2 regions of the Erwinia tasmaniensis Et1/99 genome follow, and region 2 is predicted to be linked to the other one. Evidence: predicted binding sites of a transcription regulator. Region 2 holds the regulator's gene; the other holds the start of a gene.
What was found. The regulator Fur, encoded in region 2, represses iron uptake genes when iron is present. The targets are predictions, from matches to a motif close to ATAATAATGAGAACNACTATCAA.

Region 1 (8,209 bases), 1.8 Mb from region 2:
CGGAGATCTGGTCACCGACGCGCTGGCGTGGAGCAGCAGCGTACGTCTCGGCGGAGTTCAGTTTGGACGTGATTTCTCGGTGCGGCCGGATTTAATTACCTATCCCCTGCCCGCATTTTCCGGTCAGGCGGCGGTACCCTCGACCGTCGATCTGTTTGTCAATGGCTATAGAAACAGCAGCAACAGCGTTCAGCCGGGGCCGTTTTCTCTGACCAATATGCCGTTTGTCAACGGCGCAGGTGAAGCGGTGGTGGTGACCACCGATGCGCTCGGACGCCGCGTGAGTACTACTTTGCCTTTTTATGTTGCCAGCGCACTGCTGAAGAAAGGCCTCTCTGACTATTCAATATCTGGCGGCGCACTGCGTGAAAACTACGGCTTAAACAGCTTTGATTATGGCCAGGCGGCGGGTAGCGGATCCTACCGCTATGGGGCAACTGACTGGCTTACGCTGGAAAGTCATGCTGAAGCCGCAAAATCGCTGGCGCTGGGCGGCGGCGGGTTGCAGATGGGGATCGGACCTTACGGGGTCATAAACGGTGCCGTCAGCCAAAGCCAGATGCAGGGGCAGAGTGGCAACCAGTACAACTGGGGCTATCAGTATAGCGCCAGTCGTTACAGCGTCGGTTTTCAACAAACCGTTCGTTCCGCTGAGTTCGCTAACCTTGCCCTCTATGGCGAGCAGCAGGCTTCAAACACGCTTACATTCGCTTCTCTCAGCCGCCGCAGCGCGCAATATAGCGCCAGCCTGGCGCTGGACAGGTTCGGCAACCTCGGGGCCGCGTTGATTGATATCACCCCCAGTACCGGGGAGCGCACCCGACTGTTAAACCTGTCGTGGAGTAAAACCCTGTGGGCAAACAGCAGCCTGTACCTGTCCGCCACCCGCGACCAGCAGGAGGGAAGCTGGTCAGGCGCGCTTTCGCTGGTCATACCGTTTAGCGATCTGAGCAACGTCAGCACGACGATGCAGCGCGATGCGCAGGGCAATAACTCACAGCGCATCGATGTCTCCCGGGCTATGCCGTCTGATGGTGGCTTCGCCTACGATGCCGCCTGGGCCAACCAGAGCATCAATGGTGATTACCGTCAGGCCACGGTGCAATGGCGCAATAATAAGCTGGACGCATCGGCCGGCTTCTATGGTGATGACAGTTACAATACGCGCTGGGCAGAGCTGAGCGGCTCGCTGATCCTGATGGACAATAGCCTGTTTGCCGCTAATCAGGTGAACGACGCCTTTGTGCTGGTAAAAACCGATTACCCGGATATCAAAGTCAGTTATGAAAATCAGCTGATGGGTAAAACCGACAGCAATGGCTATTTGCTGGTTCCACGGGTTAGCGCCTGGTATCCGGCAAAATACGAAATTAACACGCTCGACCTGCCTGCTGATATGACCAGCGCCAGCGTGGAACAACGTTTTGCGGTCAGACGGCAAAGCGGCTATCTGCTGAACTTCCCGATAAAACCACTGCGCGCTGCCAACGTCATCCTGCACGACCAGCACGGCGACCCGCTGCCGGTATCCACCATCATTACCCGCGACGGGCAACAGGATGAGTATGTCGGCTACGATGGGATTGTCTGGATGGAAAACCTGACCGTGCGCAATGTTATTCGTGCCGATACCCCTGACGGACGCCACTGCAACGCAGAACTGACGGTCGCAGAGACTAAACCGAAATCACTGATGACCTACGGCCCTCTGGTCTGCGTCCTGTCATCGTCACCCATGGGAGCAAATCAATGAAAAAACGGCTATTACTGTGTACCTTTTTGCTGATGATGGGGTATTCCCTGGCAGGGCGGGCGGCATGTAGCATCAGTCCCACCAGCGTGAACGCCAGCCTGGGTACGGTGACGTCATTTGTCCTTAACACCACCCCCAGCACCGTCAGTACCACTATCACCGTTAACTGCGGCAGTGGTCTGGTGGTTCTGCTAAGCAGTGACTTTGTTTCCGTCCAGCTGGTGGGGGCCACGCCTAACGCCGGGGGACGTGGCGAGCTGGCGCTTAATTCGAACGACATCCCGATCCAACTCTGTTCCACCTCGAACTGCAGCACCGAGCTGACGATAGGCGGCACCGCGACCACCTACAGCCAGAGCCAGTTGATAAACCTCGCCAATTTACTCGGGGGATTTGTCTTCCCCATTCCGTTGTATATTCGAACGCTACCTAACGCGGTGGTGCCGGCGGGCACCTATACCGGCCAGCTGTCGGTACTGTTTACTTACCGTATCTGTACCGGTATCGGCCTGTTCGGGGCCTGCTTACTGGGCCAACAACAAACCGGCACGTTCACCGTCCCCATTAACGTGACCATCACTATCACCAACGACTGCACGACGATTACCGCCCCGACGATTAACTTTGGCAGCGCACCTCTGGTAAGCAGCTTCCTGCCGGTAAATCAGTCAATCAGTGTCATATGCACCAAAGGCAGTACTTATACCGTGGGGTTAAACTACGGGTTACACGCCACAGGTCACCAGCGCTATATGACCAGCGGCGGTAACCAGCTGGCCTACCAGATCTATCAGGGCAGCGGCCCAGACGACTGGGGCGATAACGGCTCCGCTCGCGTGCCCAGTTCGGCATCCAACGCGATCAGCAGCGATCAGCTCACGCGCACCTTTAACTATACTGCGCTGATCCTCACCAGCCAGAACACGCCAGCGGCGGGGTCCTACAGCGATACGGTGACGGTTGATTTGTCCTTTTAACCGACTGCCGGGGGGGGCATTGTTGCCCCTCCCCGGCTGACGCTGATGAATTAAATTCTGATGTGGCATATTAATTAGTGCATTACGGTGTTTATTTATATTTTGCAATGTTCTGATATTTTTAAAAACAATAGTTTTTCGTAATTATTTCAGCTAGATAAAATAAATCATCATCATTTTCTGGACGTATCACTCCCGTCTGCCAAGCTTAGAAGGTTAAAAAAAATTAATCGACAGCTGGAGGACGAATGACAGACCAATATAAAATGCAGAATCCCCTTACTCAGTACCCAGCCACTGATTTCCCAAAACAGCACCAGCCGGCCCCCGGCGTTCAGGCTGAAATGCGCCCGGTACCGGACTGTGGTGAAAAAAGCTATCGCGGCAGCGGACGTCTGCAGGATCGAAAAGCGCTGGTGACCGGGGCTGATTCGGGGATCGGCCGGGCAGCCGCCATTGCCTATGCGCGAGAAGGCGCAGATGTCGCTCTCTCCTATCTGCCGGACGAACAGCAGGATGCGGAAGAAGTGGCAAAACTGGTGGAGCAGGCCGGGCGTAAGGCCGTACTGCTGCCGGGAGATATTAGTCAAGAAGCCTTCAGCAAAAAGCTGGTAGCGGATGCCCACAAGGCGCTCGGCGGGCTGGATATTCTGGCACTGGTCGCCGGGAAACAGGTAGCGGTGGAAGATGTTGCCGACCTTAGCAGCGAGCAGTTCCGCAAAACGTATGAAACTAACGTCTTTGCCCTGCACTGGATAACCCAGGCGGCCCTTCCGCTCCTGCCCGCGGGTGCCAGCATTATTACGACATCATCTATCCAGGCCTACCAGCCCAGCCCCAACCTGCTGGATTACGCCTCAACCAAGGCGGCAATTATCGCCTACACCCGCGCGCTCGCCAAACAGGTTGCCGCTAAAGGGATCCGCGTCAACTGCGTGGCGCCGGGACCGATCTGGACGCCGTTGCAGATATGCGGTGGGCAGCCGCAGGACGCCATCCCGACATTCGGTCAGCAAACGCCCCTTAAGCGCGCAGGGCAACCGGCGGAACTGGCGGGCGTTTATGTTTACCTGGCTTCTCAAGAATCCAGTTATGTCACCGCCGAGGTTCACGGCGTAACGGGCGGTAATCACTTGGGCTAGGTCCCGTTTCCCTGGGCGACAGGAAACTGACCCGTACGCCCCGCAGCCGGTGCTGCTCCTGTTTCCGGCATCGGCGAAGAGACGGATGTTGATCCGCGACAGCGGTCGGCGTTCGCTCCCTGCTAAAACTCTCCGGCCAGCGGGCTACCCCGCTGGCTTTTTTTTCGATGGCATCTGTTCGATCGCTATTTATAAACGCACCGTGCGTAGAATTCCCGGGTTGTGCAACCTCCAACTTCTTCATAACAGCAGACTTGTTTGTTATATTTTTGTTACATTAATGTATCAAGCACAGTTGGAAAATTAGACTGACATCACATTAAAAACGGCGCTGACAGGCTAAAACGGTGAAAAAATCACAAGGACACGTTAATGACCTCAACCGTAAACCCACCGGCCTCGCGCCAAAGCGGTGCCAGACGCATCTTCAACGTTACCAGCGGTAACTTCCTCGAAATGTATGATTTTATGGTATTTGGCTATTACGCCACTGCCATTGCCAAGACCTTTTTCCCCGGCGATGATCCCTTCGCCTCACTGATGCTGACGCTAATGACCTTTGGTGCCGGCTTCCTGATGCGCCCGCTGGGGGCCATTATCCTCGGTTCGTATATCGACCGGCATGGACGGCGCAAAGGCCTGCTGCTGACCCTCGGGTTGATGGCGCTTGGCACGTTGTCCATCGCGCTCACGCCCGGTTACAGCACGCTCGGTATGGCGGCACCGATTATGATCCTGCTGGGTCGCCTGTTACAGGGGTTCTCCGCCGGGGTCGAACTGGGCGGCGTATCGGTTTATCTGTCGGAAATTGCACCGAAGGGGAAAAAAGGGTTCTACGTCAGCTGGCAGTCCGCCAGCCAGCAGATTGCCGTGATCTTCGCCGCGCTGCTTGGCCTGCTGCTGAACCACGTTCTGGATAAAGGCGAAGTGACCGACTGGGGTTGGCGCATACCGTTCTTCGTGGGCTGTATGATCGTCCCCTTCCTGTTCTGGATCCGCCGCATGCTGGAAGAAACGGAAGCATTCAGCCAGCGCAAACACCATCCCTCTATGCGCCAGATTGTTCACTCGGTCGCCCGCAACTGGGCGCTGGTACTGGCCGGCATGTTAATGGTGGTCACGACCACAGTGATGTTTTATATGATCACCGCCTACACGCCGACATTCGGCAAAACCGTGCTGATGATCAGCGATAAACAGAGCTTCCTGGTGACCCTGTGCGTTGGGGTCTCTAATTTATTCTGGTTACCGGTCATGGGTTCACTCTCCGACCGCGTTGGCCGCCGCCCGCTGCTGCTGCTGTTTACCGTGCTGATGATCGCCACCGCATGGCCGGTACTGCACTGGTTGGTCGGATCGCCAAGCTTAGCCCACCTGCTGGCGGCCGAACTCTGGCTCTCTTTCCTGTACGGTAGTTACAACGGGGCGATGGTGGTCTACCTGGCAGAGGTGATGCCCGCCGAGGTGCGCGCGACCGGTTTCTCGCTGGCGTATAGTCTGGCAACCGCACTGTTTGGCGGCTTTACCCCGGCGGTATGCAGCTATTTGATCCATGTTACGGGAGATAAGGCGATGCCGGGCGTGTGGCTCTCTTTCGCCGCCGTCTGCGGCCTGATCGGTACGTTGATTATTAAACGGCTGGTAAAACAGTATCAGGTGAAACGGCTGCTGGAGCCGGCTATCGAGGTATAAAATTAAGGGCGGCGTGTAAGCCGCCCTGATAAATTCCGCATCCGCCCGCCCGGTTATTTTCCGGCGGTTTCCATGCCCATCAAACCAATCTTCAGATATCCGGCCTGGCGCAGTTTATCCATGACGCTCATCAGCGTTTCATAATCCACCGACTTATCAGCCTGGAAGAAGATAGTGGTGTCTTTTTTGCCTTCAGTCTGCTGGGTCAGGGTGTCGATCAGCGTTTCTTCGCTTACCGCATTATTACCAATAAACAGCTGCTTATCCGCTTTGATTGACAGATAAACCGGCTTTTCAGGGCGCGGCTGCGGGGCACTGGTAGATGCAGGCAGATCGACACGGACGTCAACGGTAGCAAGCGGCGCGGCGACCATAAAGATAATCAGCAGCACCAGCATCACATCGATAAACGGCGTCACGTTAATTTCGTGCATTTCACCGTTACTATCGAGATCTTCGTTCAATCGCATTGCCATAATGCTTAACCCACCCGCAGCTTCTGAGCAGGCTGGACGCGGTGAGGGCTTTCGCTAGAAGCGAGATCCAAATCGCGGCTTTGTAATAGCAGAACCTGCGCCGCCACATCCCCGAGCGAGGCTTTATAGCTACCGATGGTGCGGGCAAATACGTTATAGATGACCACGGCGGGGATAGCCGCAACCAGACCAATGGCGGTAGCCAGCAGCGCTTCGGCGATACCGGGAGCCACAACCGCCAGATTTGTGGTCTGGGTTTGAGCGATGCCGATAAAGCTGTTCATGATGCCCCACACGGTTCCGAACAGGCCGATGAACGGTGCCACCGCGCCGATAGTGGCGAGAAAACCGTTACCACGGCCCGCATGGCGGCTGATGGCGGCCACCCGGCGCTCAAGACGAAAGGCGGTACGCTCTTTAATACCGTTGTTGTCGTCAGAACCGACGGACAGCTCCAGCTCGTTGACCGCTTCGCTAACCAGCAAACTGCTGAGACTCTGATGATGAAAACCCTCACAGACCTGCGCTGCATTTTCCAGCGAACGCGCGTTTGCCAGTAGAGCCTGCTCGCGCTTAAGACGCTTGCGCGCGCGGCTTAATTCAATACTTTTGCTGAAGAAAATCGCCCAGGTGACAACCGATGCCAACAAAAGGCCTATCATCACCGCTTTTACCACGATGTCCGCATGCTGGTACATGCCCCAGACGGACAGATCCATCTGCATCAAATTATTTGTCACGCTGCCTCTCCGGGTCTGATTATCGACCAAAAAAATTCAGTGCGAATGATAACAAAACGGTCGTGAATTGATAGTGTGTCTCATTACTATTTACCTTAAACGGGACGTTTTTTACACTTATTTCCCTTAGTGGCGGCTGCCATCAGGACGGTATTTTTTTATCACTTACCCCACGGCTTAATATCGTCGCGGCGGCTGGCGTGTTAACGTTGAAACAGGGCGGCAAAGGACACAGGACTTTCATGAACAGCAAAAAACTTGAAACGGCGCTCGTCAGTGCCGGACGCAGCAAACGGTATACTCAGGGTTCGGTAAACCCGGTGATCCAGCGAGCTTCCTCACTGGTATTTGAAAGCATGGCTGAAAAAAAACGCGCTACGGCAGGACGCGCAGACGGCGAGCTGTTTTATGGCCGTCGGGGAACTCTGACCCACTTTTCGCTACAGGAAGCGATGACCGAGCTGGAAGGTGGCGCAGGCTGCTCACTTTATCCCTGCGGTGCAGCGGCGGTGGCCAATGCCATCCTTGCGTTTGTTTCTGCCGGGGATAACGTATTAATGAGCGGCAGCGTGTATGAACCCACCCAGGACTTCTGTACAAAAATCCTCAGTAAGATGAATGTCAGCACCACCTGGTTTGACCACAGCTCAGGGTGTGAAATTGCCGAACAGGTGCAGCCGAACACCCGCGTGGTTTTTCTTGAATCTCCGGCCTCAATTACTATGGAAGTGCAGGATGTCCCTGCCATCGTCGCGGCGGTGCGCAGCAAAGCGCCGGAAGCGATCATTATAATCGATAACACCTGGGGAGCTGGAGTTCTGTTCCGTGCGCTGGATTTCGGCGTCGATATTTCTATTCAGGCCGGAACAAAATATCTGATTGGCCATTCCGACGCGATGATCGGCACCGCCGTTGCTAACCAGCGCTGCTGGCCACAGCTGCGGGAAAATTCCTACCTGATGGGGCAAATGGTTGACGCCGATACCGCTTACATGGCCAGCCGCGGCCTGCGCACCCTGGCAGTACGCCTGCGCCAGCACGAACAGAGCGCCATTCAGGTCGCACGGTGGCTGGCCGAACGCCCGGAAGTGGCGGTGGTCAACCATCCTGCCCTGCCGCAGTGTAAGGGCCATGCGTTCTGGCAGCGGGACTTCACCGGCAGCAGCGGCCTGTTTTCCTTCGTTTTAAAGGAAAAAGTCAGCGATACGCAGCTCGCGCACTATCTGGATAATTTTACCCACTTCAGCATGGCCTACTCCTGGGGGGGTTACGAGTCGCTGATCCTTGCCAACCAGCCGGAAGAACTGGCAGCCATCCGCCCTGCCGGGGCGGTTGACTTTAGCGGCACCCTGGTGCGTTTGCATATCGGGCTGGAAAATGTAGACGATCTTATAGACGATTTGCGCAAGGGCTTTGAACGTTTACACCA
Region 2 (8,209 bases):
GATACCAACCGGAATTTTTTTATCCATAGTTATACAACCTCAAAAAACCTGTACACATTTAAGTGTAGCTTAAAATCCTACTTCCCTGGCAAAAATATCCCCCCCTGAAGCCGATCCCTCCGCTTTGGTCCGGTTTGGGGTCAAGGTATGGCCAGATAACGCCGTTCCCCCCGGCACCACTCGGGCGGATGAATATCACAGACGCACTCCTCTTTTTTTTGCTAGATTAGGCCGGGTATGCGCTACGCAGCGATGAAAATTGATTGTCGAGGTTGTGTGACCACCATTCTGATTGTTGAAGATGAAAAAGAGATCCGCCATTTTTTGCGCGTCGCGCTGGAGGGCGAAGGCTTTCGCATTGTCGATGCGGAAACCCTGAAGCGTGGCCTGATTGAAGCCGCAACGCGCAAGCCGCAGCTGGTGATCCTCGACTTAGGATTGCCAGACGGCGACGGCAGCCAGTTTATCCGCGAAATTCGCCAGTGGAGTACGATACCCGTGATTGTCCTCTCGGCGCGTAGCGATGAGCAGGATAAGATCGCCGCGCTGGATGCCGGTGCCGATGACTTCCTGACGAAGCCTTTTGGCGTGGGTGAGCTGCTGGCAAGAGTCCGGGTTGCGTTACGCCATCACCCGCAGAACGGGGAGAGCGGGCAGGCTCAGATCGGTTTCGGCAGCGTTAGCGTTGATATCGCGGCCCACCGCGTCACGCGCAACGGTGAGGCCCTGCACCTGACGCCCACGGAGTTTCGCCTGTTGGTCAGCCTGCTGAACCATCCCGGTAAAGTCATGACTCAACGCCAGCTACTGATGCTGGTATGGGGACCCAATGCGGTTGAACATCACCATTATCTGCGTATTTATATGGGCCACCTGCGGCAAAAGTTGGAACAGGATCCGGCACGTCCCCAGCATCTTCTGACCGAAATCGGGGTTGGCTATCGCTTTATGCCATAAAAAAAGGGCATTCACCCTGGGTGAACGCCCCTTTTTTACAACCTGTCAGAGTCAGGCGTTATTCAGCACCGCGCTGACAATCTCTACCGCTTCTTTCTCAATTTTCTCGCGATGCTCGGCGCCGAGGAAACTTTCGCAGTAAATTTTGTAGGCATCTTCCGTACCGGACGGACGCGCGGCAAACCAGCCGTTTTTGGTCATCACCTTCAGACCACCGATCGCCGCGCCGTTGCCCGGAGCCGCCGTCAGGCGGGCGGTGATAGCATCCCCTGCCAGCGTGTCGGCACTGACCCTATCCGGTGACAGTTTTGACAAGGCGGCTTTCTGTGCTGAAGTCGCCGGAGCCTGCAGACGGTTATAGCTGGGCGCCCCAAAGCGCGCGGCCAGCTCATCATAGTGCTGCTGCGGGTTCTTGCCGGTGACCGCGGTAATTTCCGCCGCCAGCAGACACATGATAATGCCGTCTTTATCCGTTGACCACGGCGTGCCGTCGAAGCGCAGGAATGAAGCGCCCGCGCTCTCTTCGCCACCAAAGCCGAAGCTGCCGTCGAACAGACCATCAACAAACCATTTGAAACCGACCGGTACTTCTACCAGCTTCCGCCCCAAATCGTCCACCACGCGGTCGATCATCGCGCTCGAGACCAGCGTTTTACCGACGGCAACGTCTTTGCCCCACTGCGGGCGGTGCTGGAACAGATATTGAATCGCTACCGCCAGAAAATGGTTAGGGTTCATCAGGCCAGCCGGCGTGACGATACCGTGGCGGTCATAATCCGGATCGTTGGCAAACGCCAGGTCAAACTTATCGCGCAACGCCAGCAGCCCCGCCATGGCGGACTCCGAAGAGCAGTCCATGCGGATCACGCCATCGTGGTCCAGATGCATAAAGCGGAACGTCTGGTCGACGGAATCATTAACAATGGTCAGATCAAGCTGATAAAAATCAGCAATACGCTGCCAGTAAGCTATACCGGCACCGCCTAACGGATCGACGCCAATCTTCAGCCCGGCTTTCTGGATAGCCGCGATATCAACGATTTGCGCCAGGCCTTCGATATAGGGCTGGATCAGATCTTTTTCCTGCAAATGGCCACTGGCCCACGCCCGATCGAGCGTGACGCGCTTAACTTCTTTCAGCCCGTCTTCGATCAGCGCGTTAGCGCGGTCTTCCACCACTTTCGTCACGTTGGTGTCGGCAGGGCCGCCGTTTGGCGGATTATATTTGATCCCACCATCTTCCGGCGGGTTGTGGGACGGCGTGATAACAATGCCGTCGGCCAGTGGCCCGCCGTGTTTATTGTGCTCAAGGATAGCATTCGAGATGGCTGGCGTTGGCGTATAGCCGTTATCCTGCTGGACGATCACATCCACGCCGTTTGCCGCAAGGACTTCCAGCACCGAGATAATGGCCGGTTCTGACAGTGCATGCGTGTCCTTACCCACGTAGCAAGGCCCGGTCACACCATTCTTTTTACGTTCTTCAGCAATAGCCTGCGCAATCGCCAGAATGTGCATCTCATTAAAGCTATGACGGCCCGCGCTACCGCGATGGCCGGAGGTGCCAAATTTCACCGCATGCTCTGCATTACCCCGTTCAGGCTGCAGGACATAATACTGCGAGGTTAATTGTGCAACATTAATCAAATCGCTCTGCCGGGCGGCTTGCCCGGCACGGGGGTGATTGGCCATTGGCGCTTCTCCCTGACGCTAAAGTTAGAGGGTACCGCAAACTTTCTCTGCCAGTTCCGTCGGGAACTGCATTGACAGCATGATGTGTTCCACCATGCTGCGTTTACGGTCGGTATTGGTATTGGTGATCACCCAGTATGGCGTGCCGGGAACATGCTGCGGCTTGGTATGGGTACCACTCTCCAGCAACGTTTGCTGATTACCCGCAAAGTAAACGCGGGTACGTCCATGCAGTGACTCTGTCGCGGCACCAAACGCTTTGGCATCCAGACTGTACAATGTCGATAAAATCAGCATGAAGCGATTCACGGCTCTTTTCTGCTCTGCATACTCATCAGACAGCAACAGCTCACGCACTGCGCGCACAGGATTCTGTGGTCGTACCTCTGCCTTAGCGGACGGTTCGGTGGCAGAGGCCCCGGCCGTCAGGGGCGCGCTTTGGCCCGCGGTGAACTTCAGCATCCGGCGCAAGATATCCGATGCGCTTTCACCAATATGCAGAGTGTGGCTGGCAATATAACGGTATAGCTCTTCGTCGACTTCTATCGTTTTCATCTTTATCCAATACGGTTGTTGCTTATCAGAACCCCGGTGGCCAGAGCCGAACATGAGCATCATTGTCGTATATTGATAGCTCCAGCCCAACCTGTTCCAACATCAGGACTATAAAGTTAAATACTGCCAGAGTGTAGCGCCAGGCCCGTTTCACGGCAAAAGTCAGATTATGCCTTAACAAACTCCATGAACACCCCCTCTGCCAGCAGAAGAAACTGTGGAATTCATGATACCCTAACCCCCCCTCTCAACTGTAAGAACTTCGCTATGAATTTGAATTTCCGCGTGCAATCTGAACAATCTGTGACCAACGATATCCCGCTGGTGCTGATCCACGGCCTGTTTGGCAGCCTGGATAATCTCGGCGTGCTGGCACGGGGGTTAAAGGACGATCGCCGTCTTATCCAAGTTGATGTGCGAAATCATGGCGTTTCCGGGCGCGCAAGCGAGATGGACTATCCGCTGATGGCCAAGGATATTCTCGATACGCTTGACGGCCTGCAGGTCGGGCGCTTTGAGGTCATCGGTCATTCCATGGGCGGGAAAATCGCCATGACGCTGGCAGCGCTGGCTCCCGAACGCGTGGGGGGGATGGTGGTGATTGATATTGCGCCCGTTGCTTACCGCACTCGCCGCCATGACCCGATATTTACCGCCCTGCGGGCCGTGACGGCCGCCGGTATAACCCGGCGCGGTGATGCCGCGATGCTGATGCGTGAAACCCTCGCAGAAGAAGGCGTTATCCAGTTTCTCCTCAAATCATTTCATGAAGGAGAATGGCGTTTCAATGTTCCGGTGCTGTGGGAATGCTACGACCGCATTATCGGCTGGCAGCCCCAGCCTGCATGGCCCCATCCGGTGTTGTTTATTCGTGGCGAGCTCTCACCTTATCTGGCCGATGAATACCGTGACGAGCTGCTGGCGCAGTTCCCCCAGGCACGCGCACATGTGATTGCGGGTGCAGGACATTGGGTTCATGCGGAAAAGCCTGATGCCGTTTTGCGCGCAATCCGTCGTTTTTTTGCGCTGTAAAAACAATTATTTCCCGCTGCGGTGAAATGATTGTCGTCACCACTTTCGCTGGGGTATGATGGCGCGCTAAAATTTAGCCGCTGCTGATTTTTCAGGCGGCATGACGGACTTATTCACCAGAAATACAGCCTTTCAGTATTACGATCCCTATGGCAAAAGAGAACACGGACCGCACAACGCTCGATCTGTTTGCAGATGAACGTCGGCCGGGACGACCTAAAACAAATCCGCTAACGCGTGATCAACAGCTGCGTATCAATAAACGCAATCAGCTTAAACGCGATAAGGTACGCGGGCTAAAGCGTGTCGAACTCAAAATGAACAGCGATGCGGTCGAAGTGCTGAACCAGCTGGCCGAAGAGCGCAACATGAGCCGCAGCGAACTGATTGAAGAGATGCTGCTTCAGCAGTTGCAACACCATCAGAGCTGAACGCTGGCGTACTTAGCACTCAGCAACAAATGTTGCGGTATTTACAGATTTATCCGCTCACGTCAGTCTGCTATCATTATGCTTATCTGATTGTCATTCAGCAGTCACCATATCATTAAGATTCAAGAGGTTATTAAACTCATGGCACTTGTCGGCATTTTCTTTGGCAGCGACACAGGTAATACAGAAAATATTGCAAAGATGATCCAGAAGCAGCTGGGTAAGGACGTTGCAGAAGTTCATGATATTGCCAAGAGCAGCAAAGAAGATCTTGAAGCCTTTGATATTTTGCTGCTGGGCATCCCGACCTGGTATTACGGCGAAGCCCAGTGCGACTGGGATGACTTTTTCCCCACCCTGGCCGAAGTCGATTTTAACGGCAAGCTGGTTGCCCTGTTTGGCTGCGGCGATCAGGAAGACTATTCAGAGTACTTCTGTGACGCCATGGGCACCATTCGCGATATCATCGAGCCAAAAGGGGCGGTCATCGTCGGTCACTGGCCAACCGAAGGTTACACTTTCGATGCCTCTAAAGGTATGGCGGACGATAACCACTTCCTCGGTCTTGCTATCGATGAAGACAGGCAGCCTGAGCTCACCAACCAACGCGTCGATCGGTGGGTTAAGCAAATTTTTGATGAACTTCAGCTGCAAGAAATCATCGAAGCCTGAACCGTTGACCCGGCGTGGGACGCTCCCCGCCGGGTCAACGGTTTTTGCTATAGAAGCAATAGATTCAAATTTGTACCTTTCACCTGCGAAACGGTATAATACCCCTATCGGTTATCGGCTCTCTAAGCGCCCGTCTCGTTTTTGACGACCCCCGTCGGCTAAAGGAAGATCGGCAGTGGCAGTTCGAAATGTTAACTTTGCACTATCCGGGCGCTAACTCCCCTGACGGTAAAGAATTTTATTCTCACCTTTGTCAGCGGTTCTGGCCCCCATTTTGGTTTTCATTTCGACGTATCAGTTCTATACTGACTTTCATTCCGCTTTAGCGTCGACCGATGTTCAGGGCCTTACGGCCACTAAGTGACGAGCAAAGTAACAGGACAAAATCCGCATGACTGACAACAACACCGCATTAAAGAAGGCCGGCCTGAAAGTCACGCTTCCCCGACTGAAAATTCTGGAAGTGCTTCAGGAACCCGAAGGCCATCACGTCAGTGCGGAAGACTTGTATAAACGCCTGATCGACATGGGCGAAGAAATTGGTCTGGCCACGGTTTACCGCGTGCTGAACCAGTTCGACGACGCGGGGATCGTGACCCGCCACAATTTTGAAGGCGGGAAATCCGTTTTCGAATTGACGCAGCAACAGCACCACGATCATCTGATTTGCCTGGACTGCGGCAAGGTCATTGAGTTTAGCGACGAATCCATTGAGTCGCGTCAGCGCGATATCGCCACGCGTCACGGCATCAAATTGAGTAACCACAGCCTTTATCTGTATGGGCACTGTGCTTTGGGCGACTGTCGTGAAGACGAGACCCTACACGACAAGTAATCATGCTTTCAAATGTTAAAACGGTGGCCTCTGTGCCACCGTTTTTTTTCCTGTTACTGGGTATAAGCCGGTAGCCATCCACCGTAGGACAGTATTGAGACCACCGCATTTAAGGCCCCGAACGCCAGTACCAGCACTACAGGTAACACGCCTCCCCTTACCCGCCATGATGCGCTAACAAAACGCTGACGCGCCCGCAGGGCAAGCAGTGCCGGCGTGATCACCGCCCACACGGTTGCCGCCAGCCCGGCATAGCCGATGGCCAGCAGAAAGCCGTTCGGCCAGATCATCGCAGCCGTCAGCGGCAGAATAAACGTCAGAACCGTGGTTTTCAGCCGCCCGCTCGCTGAATTATCCATTCGGAACAGATCGGCAAGATAATCAAAGAAGCCGAGGCTGACGCCAAGAAATGAGCAGGCTACGGCAAAATTAGAAAAAATATCCAGCAGCAGGTTCAGATTGCGGCTCTGTAACACGCCTGACAGCGCTGAGACCAGCACATCAATATTGCCACCCTGCGCGGCGATCGCCTTAAATTCAGCACGCGGAATATTGCCCATCGTGCCAATGATCCAGACAAAGTAAATCACCAGTGCCAGCAGCGTTCCGTAGATCAGGCAGCGGCTAATACGGCCAGCATCCTTGCCATAGTAGCCAATCAGCCCGGCAATATTGCCGTGATAGCCAAAAGAGGCAAGGCAAAATGGCACCACTATCCACAGGTAGCGCAGATAGTGACTCTCACCCGCGCCGCTGTCCAACAGATTGGCGGGTTGGATATGCCATAGCAAACCGCCGAAGATGGTCAGAAAAGTGATCACCTTCGCGCCAAGAAAAATAAGCGCCATGCGGCTCACTACCGCGGTTCCCAGCCAGATAAATAGCGCAACAAGCAGCGTGAATAACAGCCCCGCTACGCGTGCCGATATTCCCACATTGAGCTGATTCAGGCTGTGCTGAATTATCGCACCGCTGGCAGAGATATAAGCATAGGTCAGGATGCTAAGGACAAATACCACCGAAAGCCCGTTGAAGGCATTCCAGCCGCGTCCCAACAGATCGCGGGTGACGGTATTAAAACTGGCTCCGGCAGGATAGTGCAGGCTGGCTTCAAGATAGAGCAGCCCGGATAGCAACATGCAGAACCAGGTGACGATTAACATCACGGATGACCAGGCAAACCAGGCTCCGGACATCACCACCGGTAGAGAAAACATGCCGGCACCAATAATGGTGCCGCCGATGATCAGGGTTCCCCACAGCGTGGAGGGTAGAGCAGCAGAAGCAGGCGCGTCCATAGCAAATCCTTAGCGAAAAACAGAATAAAAACGCCTTCGCCGGGATATTCCACTGGCTAAACGGCATTAACGCCGCATAGTTTACCTGCAATAACACTATTGAACTAGTACAGTAATTAACTTACAACCATCGTTTCTTGTAAATAGTGCCAGCGCGGCGGATTGCAGGCGCAATCAATCACCGCGAGTGCAATACGATCGGTGCAGCGGTTCCCCTGCTGCTGTCGCTCGTGATACTGAATGACCGCCCGCTGGCCGAACCGGGCGATAAGCTGGCAGCGCTCAATGGTGATAGCAACGCCCTTTCGTCCCCCGGTCAGTTGCGCAAAAAGCGCGCCAACCTCATCCAGCGAAAGCATTTTTCCGGTCGGCGTCACCATAGTGAACTCTGGCGAAAAATGACCAAGCAGCTGCGGAATTTTGCTGCCGTCACCATTGAATACGTCCGCGATAATCTGATGCAGCACGATGACGCTGTTACTGGCCTGGTCAATTAATTCCGACATGTCATACCCTCAGTCCAATGTGTTGAAAAAAAGACAATAACGATAAAGAAATCATCAGAAACGGCTGAAAAAAAAGGGCGAATCATCGCCCTTTTCATTTATAAAATCCGGCCTACTCGCCGTTTTTAGCCCAGGTATCGCGCAGCCCCACGGTGCGGTTAAACACCAGCTTATTCGAGGTGGAATAAACGCTGTCAGCGCAGAAGTAACCTTCACGCTCAAACTGATAAG

Region 1: exbB (tol-pal system-associated acyl-CoA thioesterase) is a predicted target of Fur. The motif match lies at 6,848-6,870, and genes of this name have one in related genera.

The regions. Positions count from the first base shown of each region.
Region 1 covers NC_010694.1:520,288-528,496, reverse strand. The annotation lists gene ETA_RS03400 (fimbria/pilus outer membrane usher protein) at 1-1,753, shown strand, start outside; gene ETA_RS03395 (Csu type fimbrial protein) at 1,750-2,730, shown strand; gene ETA_RS03390 (SDR family oxidoreductase) at 2,979-3,872, shown strand; gene tcuC (MFS transporter) at 4,245-5,564, shown strand; gene exbD (TonB system transport protein ExbD) at 5,618-6,040, opposite strand; gene exbB (tol-pal system-associated acyl-CoA thioesterase) at 6,046-6,780, opposite strand; gene metC (cystathionine beta-lyase) at 7,023-8,209, shown strand, end outside.
Region 2 covers NC_010694.1:2,621,246-2,629,454, forward strand. The annotation lists gene ETA_RS12740 (YbgA family protein) at 1-27, opposite strand, end outside; gene kdpE (two-component system response regulator KdpE) at 277-957, shown strand; gene pgm (phosphoglucomutase (alpha-D-glucose-1,6-bisphosphate-dependent)) at 1,009-2,649, opposite strand; gene seqA (replication initiation negative regulator SeqA) at 2,674-3,204, opposite strand; gene ybfF (esterase) at 3,472-4,236, shown strand; gene ybfE (LexA regulated protein) at 4,386-4,667, shown strand; gene fldA (flavodoxin FldA) at 4,809-5,339, shown strand; gene fur (ferric iron uptake transcriptional regulator) at 5,731-6,174, shown strand; gene mtr (tryptophan permease) at 6,228-7,472, opposite strand; gene ETA_RS12785 (hypothetical protein) at 7,589-7,978, opposite strand; gene glnS (glutamine--tRNA ligase) at 8,091-8,209, opposite strand, start outside.